Regions from separate parts of the Halomonas sp. LC1 genome, predicted to be linked through region 3. Evidence: predicted binding sites of a transcription regulator. Region 3 holds the regulator's gene; each other region holds the start of a gene.
What was found. Region 3 encodes PhoB, which activates phosphate uptake and scavenging genes when phosphate is short. Its sites were predicted from a motif close to TGTCATANNNNTGTCANA; they were not measured.

Region 1: phnD (phosphate/phosphite/phosphonate ABC transporter substrate-binding protein) is a predicted target of PhoB. The motif match lies at 1,736-1,753, and genes of this name have one in related genera.
Region 2: phnD (phosphate/phosphite/phosphonate ABC transporter substrate-binding protein) is a predicted target of PhoB. The motif match lies at 1,675-1,692, and genes of this name have one in related genera.

The regions. Positions count from the first base shown of each region.
Region 1 covers NZ_JASSPG010000008.1:157,382-160,656, reverse strand. Annotated here, with positions in the region: gene ugpE (sn-glycerol-3-phosphate ABC transporter permease UgpE) at 1-577, shown strand, start outside; gene QIT27_RS14250 (sn-glycerol-3-phosphate import ATP-binding protein UgpC) at 580-1,635, shown strand; gene phnD (phosphate/phosphite/phosphonate ABC transporter substrate-binding protein) at 1,828-2,703, shown strand; gene phnC (phosphonate ABC transporter ATP-binding protein) at 2,847-3,275, shown strand, end outside.
Region 2 covers NZ_JASSPG010000008.1:188,720-191,994, reverse strand. Annotated here, with positions in the region: gene phnC (phosphonate ABC transporter ATP-binding protein) at 1-536, opposite strand, end outside; gene phnD (phosphate/phosphite/phosphonate ABC transporter substrate-binding protein) at 660-1,625, opposite strand; gene QIT27_RS14385 (bifunctional diguanylate cyclase/phosphodiesterase) at 1,727-3,275, opposite strand, start outside.
Region 3 covers NZ_JASSPG010000007.1:143,408-146,682, forward strand. Annotated here, with positions in the region: gene phoR (phosphate regulon sensor histidine kinase PhoR) at 1-1,193, opposite strand, end outside; gene phoB (phosphate regulon transcriptional regulator PhoB) at 1,196-1,885, opposite strand; gene ubiA (4-hydroxybenzoate octaprenyltransferase) at 1,997-2,887, opposite strand; gene QIT27_RS12715 (chorismate--pyruvate lyase family protein) at 2,926-3,275, opposite strand, start outside.

The sequences.
Region 1 (3,275 bases), on a different contig from region 3:
CGTGGGTAAGCTGTCGATCTCGCTGCTCTCCGCCTTTGCGATTGTGTACTTCCGCTTCCGCTTTCGGATGTTCTTCTTCTGGCTCATCTTTCTTACCCTGATGCTGCCGGTGGAGGTACGCATTATTCCTACCTTCCAGGTGGTCGCGGATCTCAACATGCTCAATAGCTTTGCCGGGCTATCGATACCGCTCATTGCTTCCGCCACCGCGACGTTTCTGTTTCGGCAGTTTTTTATGACCATCCCCGAAGAGATGCTGGAAGCGGCCCGGGTGGATGGCGCAGGCCCGCTGAAATTCTTCAAAGACATTTTGATGCCGCTCTCCATCACCAATATCGCCGCGCTGTTCGTGATCATGTTTATTTACGGCTGGAACCAGTATCTGTGGCCGCTGTTGATCACCACCGACCCGGACTACTACACCATTGTGATGGGCATTCAGCGCATGACCTCTGAAGAGAACCCCCAGTGGCACCTCATTATGGCCGCCGTGGTGATGGCGGCTCTGCCACCGGTATTAGTGATTCTGTTTATGCAACGCCTGTTTGTGAAAGGCCTGACCGAGACGGAGAAATAACCATGGCCAGCATTACCTTGGAAGGGCTAAAAAAAACCTACGCGGGCAACGTAACAGCGGTCAAAGGGGTCGATTTACACATTCAGGACGGCGAGTTTGTGGTGCTGGTCGGGCCTTCCGGCTGCGGTAAATCCACCTTGCTGCGCATGGTGGCAGGTCTGGAGACCATCACCGAGGGCACCCTGAAAATCGGCGAGCGTGTAGTGAACCAGCTAGAGCCCGCCGAGCGGGATATCGCCATGGTGTTCCAAAACTACGCCCTCTACCCGCATATGACGGTGTACAACAACTTGGCATATGGCCTGAAGAATCGCGGCTTCAAGAAAGACGACATCGACCAGCGGGTGCGCACGGCGGCTAAGATGCTGGAGATTGAGGACTTTTTGGAGCGCAAACCGCGCAAGCTCTCCGGCGGCCAGCGCCAGCGGGTGGCGATGGGCCGTGCGTTAGTACGCGAGCCCGCTGCGTTTCTGTTCGACGAGCCACTCTCTAACCTGGATGCCAAGCTGCGCGTGCAGATGCGTGTCGAGATCAAGCAGCTTCAGCGGCGGTTAAAAACCACCAGCCTCTACGTGACCCACGACCAGCTCGAAGCGATGACGCTGGGCGACCGGCTCGTGGTGCTGAATGCCGGGCAAATCGAGCAGGTAGGCACCCCGATGGAGATCTACGCCCGCCCAGCTACCATGTTTGTAGCGGAGTTTATTGGCTCCCCGGCCATGAACATGCTGCCGCTGGATTATCTTGCTCAGCAGGATACCCAGGGCGTGCTGAGTCAGTTGCCGAAAGAGACTGATACCGTCGGCATCCGCCCGGACGATATGCTGCTCGCCCCGCCAGCCGCGCCCTATATAACGCTGAACGCTACCTTGATGCTGTTTGAAGCCGCCGGGGCAGAGAGCCATCTTTACCTGAACTTGGCAGGCAGCGACCAACCCACGGTGGTGCGTACCGCAGGCCAGCCGCCGGTCAGCGAAGGTGAAACGCTGCAGGTGTACGTCACCAGCGATGCACTTCACCCGTTCAACAGCACCACTGGTAAACGTACCTCGCACTAACCTCTACGCCTTGGGAGAGACTCGCCTGAGGCGTAGCGGCTTCCTTACCAGCAGCCTGTCATCGTCACGTGATCATAACGTCATATGGACGACACTCGAATGTCACAGAGGGCTGACAACCTGAAACACACTTTAACCTGCTGCTTGTTTCCATTCGCCAGGCAGCACCTTCAACGTTTCAGGAAACGCTCCATGATGAAAACTCTAATAGCACTGGCGGTAGCGGCCACCACTTTCACGGTCTCCACAGCCCAAGCCAATAGCGATCTCAGCAACGTTTGCCCTAACCCTATCCGCATGGCCGATACGGGTATCGAGGGCATGGGCCCACTCGAAGAGGCGTTTGGCCCCTTTGCTGAAGCGTTTGAAGAGACCACCGGCCTCACGCTTGAGATGTTTAGCCTGAGCAACCGCACGGCGGCAGGCACCGCGCTGCAGTATGATGACGTGGACCTTGTGTTTGCGGGGCCGTCTGAGTTCGTCCTGTTCGACCGCGAAAGCGATATTGAAATTCTGTTTGCGATTGAGCGCCCCCACTACGGCAGCAGCTTTTATGTTCCCGCCGATAGCGATATTCAGTCGCTGGAAGACCTGGCAGGCCATCGCGTTGCTTTGAAAGATGTGGGCTCCACCAGCGGCCATATTTTCCCAAGCCAAATGCTGGTTGATGCGGGCCTGGATATTGATCGCGACCTTGAGATCATTATGGCGGGCGATGCCCGTATCGCCGCGCTGGTTAACGGCGATGTGGATGCCATGGGTGGCGGTAACCGCGATATCGAAGAGATCCAGGCGATGGACCCGGACGGCGAATACCGTGTGATTGCCACCAGCGATGTTTTACCCGGTGACCCGGTGGTGATGCGCGGCTCGCTAGACGACGCTTGTAAAACAGCGCTACGCAGCACCCTGGAAGAGAACCGCGACACCCTGTGGAACGCGCTGATTGCCACCGACCGCAACGAAGATAAGTTTTTGAACCGCGACTCCTCGCTGGGCTTTGACCGCACCAATGAAGATTACGATGTCGTGCGTCAGGCCTACGAAGCGGCGGGCATAGCCCTTTAATTCGTTTTCCACCGTTCCCTTTATCGTGATCGCACAGGGACGTGCGTTGAACGAGCGAAGGCTCTGTTAGTACCAAGACACGGTAGGTCTCTCATGTCTGTTGTTTCACTCTCCCTCCTGGCATCCGCGCAGGAGGTTTTTGTATGAATGCCATCGATATTGCTAATGTTCACAAACATTACGGCAGCTTACATGTCCTGCGTGGGCTAACGCTCAGCATCCCCAAAGGGGAGTGTGTCATTTTGCTGGGGGCTAACGGCTGTGGTAAATCCACGCTGATGCGCTGTATCAACGGCTTAGCCCCTCACGATCAGGGCGATATTCGCATTTTCAACGAATCGCTTTCGCAGCTTTCCAAACCGCGTTTGCGCACGCTACGCCAAAAAATCGGTGTGGTGTTTCAGCAGTTCAACTTAGTCCAGAACGTCAGCGTGTTTCAAAACGTGCTGTATGGCGCACTGGGCCAGCAGCGTCTTGGCTTACTGTCCACACTCTCTTGCACCGCAAGTCACGAGCTTCGCGAGCGCGCCATGCAGTCACTCGACCGAGTGGGGTTGGCCCATAAGGCCCAG
Region 2 (3,275 bases), on a different contig from region 3:
TTAGGGTCCAGGCTCGCGGTGGGTTCATCCACCAGCAGCAGTTTGGGGCTTTGTAGCAGCGCCCGGGCAATGCCCACCCGCTGACGCTGGCCACCGGAGAGCGCATCGGCGCGCTTATCGATCGCGTGGGGCAGGCCTACACGCTCAAGCAAGCGAAACGCTTCTGCCACGGCTTCCTGCGGGTAGCGGCGTAAAAAACTGCGCCAGAAACCAACATAGCCCAGCTGGCCAGAGAGCACGTTCTCCATCACGCTCAGGCGGTCCACCAGGGCGTACTCTTGGAAAATCATCCCCATGGAGCGGCGAGCATGACGCAGGCGGCTGCCTGAGAGTTTCGTCAGCTCCACGTCTTCCAATCGAATGCTGCCTTGGGTGGGCTCTACCAGACGATTCACGCAGCGGATCAACGTGCTCTTTCCCGCGCCAGACGGGCCAATAAGTGCCATAACCTGCCCTTTCGGCAGCGAGAGCTGGATATCGGTCAGCGCGCGGTCGCCGGTCGGGTAACGCTTGCCAACGCCGGTGAGTGTCAACATGGAGGATGCCTCAATCTCTTATGCGTCCGTGCTTGCGTTCACAAGCACGTCTCTAATGGCTACATAGCGGCTCGGCCAGGAGGTCGCCCTCCTGGCCGAGAAAATCATGGAACGACCGATGGATTAGTCGCAGTCGTACGTCACACCGTTAGCATCGGCGATGGTACGGATCACTGACCAGTTCTCTTGATAGGTGATCGGAATGAACTGAGCTTCACCGGAGTTGGCAAACTCGGCTTCCAGCGGTGTGCCTTCCCAGTCGTAGCTGAAGAACGCATCCTGAATCTGCTCGGCAAGCTCCGGGCTCAGGTTGTGCGCCAGACCATAGGCCGTGGTGGGGAAGGTTTCCGAGGTGTAGATGACGTTGTAATCGCCTTCGCTCACCACATCGCGTGACAGCATGCGCTTGGCCACGGAGTTGGCAATGGCGGCGGCGTCGTAATCTTTGTTCACTACGCCCAGGATGGAGTTGTCGTGAGAGCCAGAGAAAGCTGTCTCGAAATCTTCACCCGCTTCCAGGCCGTACTCGGAGCGCAGCAGCGCGGAAGGCGCGCGGAAACCGGAGTTGGACGTTTCGGAGGTAAACGCCAGCTGACGACCGGCTAAGTCTTCCACCGACTCGATACCGCTATCGGGGTAGGTGATGATTTCCATCTCGTAGCCGAAACTGCCGTCTTCCGCCGCCATCATGGCGAAGGGGCGGAAGCCACCGCAGTTGACTGCCACCGGCACACCGCCCGTGTTGAAGCCCGCCACGTGGAGGCGACCGGCTCGCAGCGCTTCCTGCTGGGCAGCGTTGGACTGCACCGGGAAGAACTGGACGTTTTTACCGGTAGCGTCGCTCAGGTGATCCAGAAAATCGGCCCAAACGTCGGCATACACGGCCGGATCTTCAACCGGCGTGTAAGCAAATACCAGCGTATCCGGATTGACCCACTGCGACTCATCGCTGGGCACGTCGGCGATCATGTCGCCGTCGTTGTCCATGTAGCGCGAAGAGAGATCAGCAGAGGCAGTGACCGCTGCCAGTGCAAACGCGCCCGCAACGGCGGCGCTCAACAGCGTACGAGAGATAGAGAGAGTATGCATGCATCACCTAAGCGAGTTAAGAAGTGTTAACGCCATAGTGGCGATCCGATGTGACAGCCTCGGGACACTCTCATGACGCCTAGGTGACGAATCCGTGACGACTAACAGTCGCCGCCCACGCAGCAGCCGCGCCGCTCCACGAACAGGCTGTTGCCGGCGATTTTCTTGGCCTGATGCTTCAGCTCCGAGAGCTGCGCAGCGATATCCAGCGCCTTGCAGGGAGCGGGGTCGGTAATCGGCTTGACGGCAATCGAGACACTGACGAAGGGGAAGAATGTCACGCCGCCCTGGCGGCTTTCGATGGAGATCCCCCCCTGAAGACGGTCACTCTCCTCGTAAAAGCCAGGCGCCATCACTTCGAAAGAGTGGAGAATCTGCTGGCAGACGCTTTCCCAGTGTTCCAGCGGCAGTAACATCATGAAATCGTCGCCGCCGATATGGCCGATAAAGCCGCCGGCACTCTCCACCTGCGCCTGCAGCAATCGGGACAGTGAGATGATCACGTGGTCGCCGCGGGCATAGCCGTAGGCGTCGTTAAACGCCTTGAAGTTATCCAAATCCACGTAGGCCGCCGCGAAGCCGCTGCCTTGGGATAAATACGAAGCCAAGGTTTCGTTGATCAGAATATTGCCGGGCAGCCCGGTGAGTGGATTGGCGTGGCGCGCTTGGCGCACTTGAATCGCGGTAATCTCACGCAGCAGATCGACGATATTGCCCATCCCCAGGTACTGCCCCTCGCCATCGACGATGACGAAATCCTCCTGTTCGATGTCGCGGCTGTCGGTGAGCTGCTGGCTCAGCGCTTCTAGGGAGAGATCCGCATCCGCCACGATCATTTTAGGATCGGCGATCTCCAGCACGCAGCGCTTAGCGTACAGCGCGTGGCTGTACTGGTTGGTGAACAGCGTGAGGAAGGCATTGCGGCGCACCACCGCCACGGGAACACCCGCTTCGATCACCGCCACGCAGCGCAGCCGCGGGTCCCCGCGAAAGCGCTCGGCCAGCGTGGGTACCGAACAGCTCGCCGAGACGCTCTCGATCGGGCGTAAAATGGAGTGCGCGGTGCGACCCGCCGGGCTTTTGAGCTGGGTCGTGGCAGGCAGGAGCGTATTGAGCTGCATGGGAGGCTGAAGGCTTGGCCGAGCGAAGTAGAAACCTTGCAGCAGCGCAAGGCCTCTGTCTAGCTCCCATAAACAGAGATGTTCAGCGGCCGTTTCAACGCCTTCGGCGATGAGCTGGCAGTCGAGACTGCGCGCCACGTCCAAAATGGAGCGCAAAAACTCCCGTTTGGCAGGCTCTTTGTCGATCCCTGAGATGAAGTGGCGGTCGAGCTTGACGAAATCGGGCCGCAGCTCTGACCAGTGGCGCAGGCTGGAGTGCCCGGCCCCCAAATCATCCAACGCGACCTGAAAGCCCATATCGCGGTAGTGGTCCACCGCTTGACGCATCAGTTCGTAGTCATGAATCGGCACGTGTTCGGTCAACTCGATGACCACGCGCTCAGGGGGCAGGCCGCTCTCTTGGATGAAGCTCATCGTCAGCCCTTCGCGGAAATCACGCTCCACGATGGTCAACGGCATCACGTTGAGAAACAGCAGTCCCGGCAGTTCGAGCTCGGCAAACCGACGAATGGCGAGACGCCGACACAGA
Region 3 (3,275 bases):
ACGTGTTTCACAATGGCAAGGCCCAGCCCAGTGCCGCCGGTGGCCGTACTGCGCCCCTTATCGACACGGTAGAAGCGCTCGGTGAGGCGCGGAATATGGACAGGATCGATCCCTTCACCGTCGTCGTCCACTTCGATGCAGGCACTGCCATTGGGCAGCGCCGCCCAGCGGAGGGTGATCTGGCTTCCCGCTGGCGTGTAGCGCACCGCGTTGAACGCCAAGTTGGAGATCGCACTGCGCAGCTCCTGCTCGCTGCCGACTAGGCGCGCTTCGCAATCGAGCACGACCTGCACGCTGTGTTGCTGGTGAGACAGCGCCAGCGCATCGCGGCGAATACTCTCTAGCATCGGCCCTACGGCAAGCGGCTGGTGATCTTCTCCCCCTCGGTCGATTTCGAGCCGAGAGAGTAGTAGCAGGTCGTTGACCAAGTTCTGCATGCGCTTGGTCTGCTCTTCCATCTGACCGATACCTTTGCCCAATCGAGGCGGCAATAGCTCTTTCAAATCGCCGTACGTTTCCAGGTAGCCCGAAAGGACGGTCAGTGGTGTGCGCAGCTCGTGAGACACGTTGGCCACGAAGTCGCGGCGCATCTGTTCCAGGCGATGCAGGCGCGTAATGTCCCGGGCCATGACCAAGCGCTCGTCATCACCATAGAGCGTGATTTGATACTGTAAAATGCGTCGCTCGTCGATGGGCGAGGTGAGGGTCAGCGGCTCGCTATATTCACGGGCATTGAAGTAGCTGATAAAACGCGGGTCACGCAGCAAGTTGGTAATGTGCTGACCGCGGTCATGGGCCGTTTGCAGGCCGAGCATGTCGGTGGCGGCACTGTTCCACCACTCTAAATCTCCGTGGCGATCCAGCATCACGACGCTATCACGCATCGCCTCCGAGGACTCTTGAATACGCGCGAGGGTGGCTCGCAAGCGGCTTTGCGTTATGCGCTGGCTTTTTTGGTAACGATAAAGGCGATCGAAGAGTTCGCCCCACATGCCAGTGGCCGCAGGTGGCTCATCGTGGGGGTTCAGCGTAAGCCATTTGAACAGGGCTCTAAGCTGACGGAGTTGATAGACTAAACAGAGCGTCAGACCTGCCGCCAAGCCGAAACCGGGGTAGCCCAGCAGCCATCCCAGGCACATCCCTAGGAAAGCCAGCCAGATGATTCGCCACAGTTCACGGCTCCACAGGCGCACGATTACACCCGAGCAGAGAAACGATATCCAGTGCCCCGCACTGTTTGAATCAGATTCTGGTGCGCTTCACCCAGCGCTTTGCGCAACCGGCGAATATGCACGTCCACCGTGCGCTCTTCGACGTATACGTTGCCGCCCCACACCTGATCGAGTAACTGGCTACGGGTATAGGCACGCTCTTGGTGGGTCATGAAAAACTGCAGTAAGCGGTACTCGGTAGGACCCATCTCCAGGGCCTTGCCGTACGCGCTCACACGATGGCTCACCGGATCTAACAGCAGGCCATTGATTTCGATGGGGTCTTCCACACCACGCGGGGTCGCTCGGCGCAGCACGGCTTTCAGGCGCGCCACCAATTCACGGGGCGAAAACGGCTTGGTGATGTAGTCATCCGCGCCCGCTTCCAGACCCTGAATCTTATTGTCCTCTTCGCCCTTGGCGGTCAGCATGATGATCGGCAGCTCGGCCGTGGCCTCTTCACGCTTGAGACGACGGGCCAACTCGATGCCGCTGGTGCCCGGCATCATCCAGTCCAGCAGCAGCAGGTCGGGCTGGTGATCGACCACCATCGCATGAGCATCCTGGGCGTTGTCCGCTTCAAGCACGCGATAGTCAGCCATTTCCAGCGCCACAGCGATCATCTCGCGAATGGGCGCCTCATCATCGACGATCAGTACGGTCTTGGCGGTCATTCCAGGGCCTCACGGTGTTCTAAGAAAGCTCATCTATGCGAAAACAGTTCAATGACATGTCTGTGACGATAACACCATGACTTAATGACAATTCTATGACACCCAGCATAATTAGCCAGTCACCGGCCACCCGCTAAGCGCGATGCCAGCAAAAACCAAAAGCCCGGACCAGTGATTGTTCAGAAACGCCTGGAAGCAGCGGTCGCGGTCACAGTGAAAAATTAACCGCTGCTGATGGGCAAACGTTGCGGCCATGCCTGCCAAACCCAGCCAGAAGAAACCGCCTAACCCAACCCGTATACCTACCCAGGTAAGCAGAGCCAGCGTCGCCAACTGCAGCAGGCCAATGATGAAACGGTCGGCACTGCCAAACAGCACCGCGGTGGACTTAATGCCAATTTTGAGATCATCGCCGCGATCCACCATGGCGTACTGGGTGTCATACGCGACCGTCCAGAGCACGTTGGCACTGAACAGTATCCACGCGTCTAACGGCACCTCACCAAGCACGGCACCAAACGCCATCGGGATCGACCAGGAGAACGCCGCCCCGAGCACCACCTGGGGAAAATGGGTGTAACGCTTCATGAACGGATAAATGGAGGCCAGCAGCACACCCCCAAGCGAAAGCAGCACGGTAAACCAGTTGGTCAGCAGTACTAAAATAAAGGCGGCGGCCACCAACGCCACAAACAGCAGTTGCGCTTCGGTTTCGCTAATCCGCCCCGTTGCTAAAGGCCTCTGCTTGGTGCGCTTAACATGACCATCAAAGTGGCGGTCGGCGTAGTCGTTCACCACGCAGCCTGCGGCGCGCATCACATATACCCCAGCGATAAAAATCAGCAGCACATCGCGGCCCGGCACGCCCTCGGAGGCGACCCACAGCGCCCATAGCGTTGGCCACATCAACAGCCAGGTGCCGATGGGTCGGTCCAAACGCATTAGCTGTAAGAAATCGGTCAAGCGGGCCCACCCGGTCGGGCGCAATAGAGAACGGTCCATGCTCATGCTTACCTCGTCGAAAAAGTCGCTGCGTTAGCCTAGCGCGACGGCAGGCCCAGTGCATCTGCCATGGTGGATAAAAAATACTCTTGCACGAGTAACGAAAGCCCACCGTGCTCAAAGACCGAGCGCCGCCCCCATAAGCTCTGGGCCGCCAGCCCTGGCTGCGAGCGGATAAAGCGCGGCCGCGTCGCCGTCGCTTCTAGCGGGCCGCGCACCAAGTCGGGCTGCTGAAACAACCAGCTGCCTAGCGAGCGCTCACCCAACTTGCCTAACCCTTTGCCTTGTAGCTGGTGAAGCGGGGCCACCGAACGCGCTACAACCCACGGCGTTTCATCGATACACAGCGCCACCTCGCGCAGCCACGCGTAACGGCGCGGCGCGATGC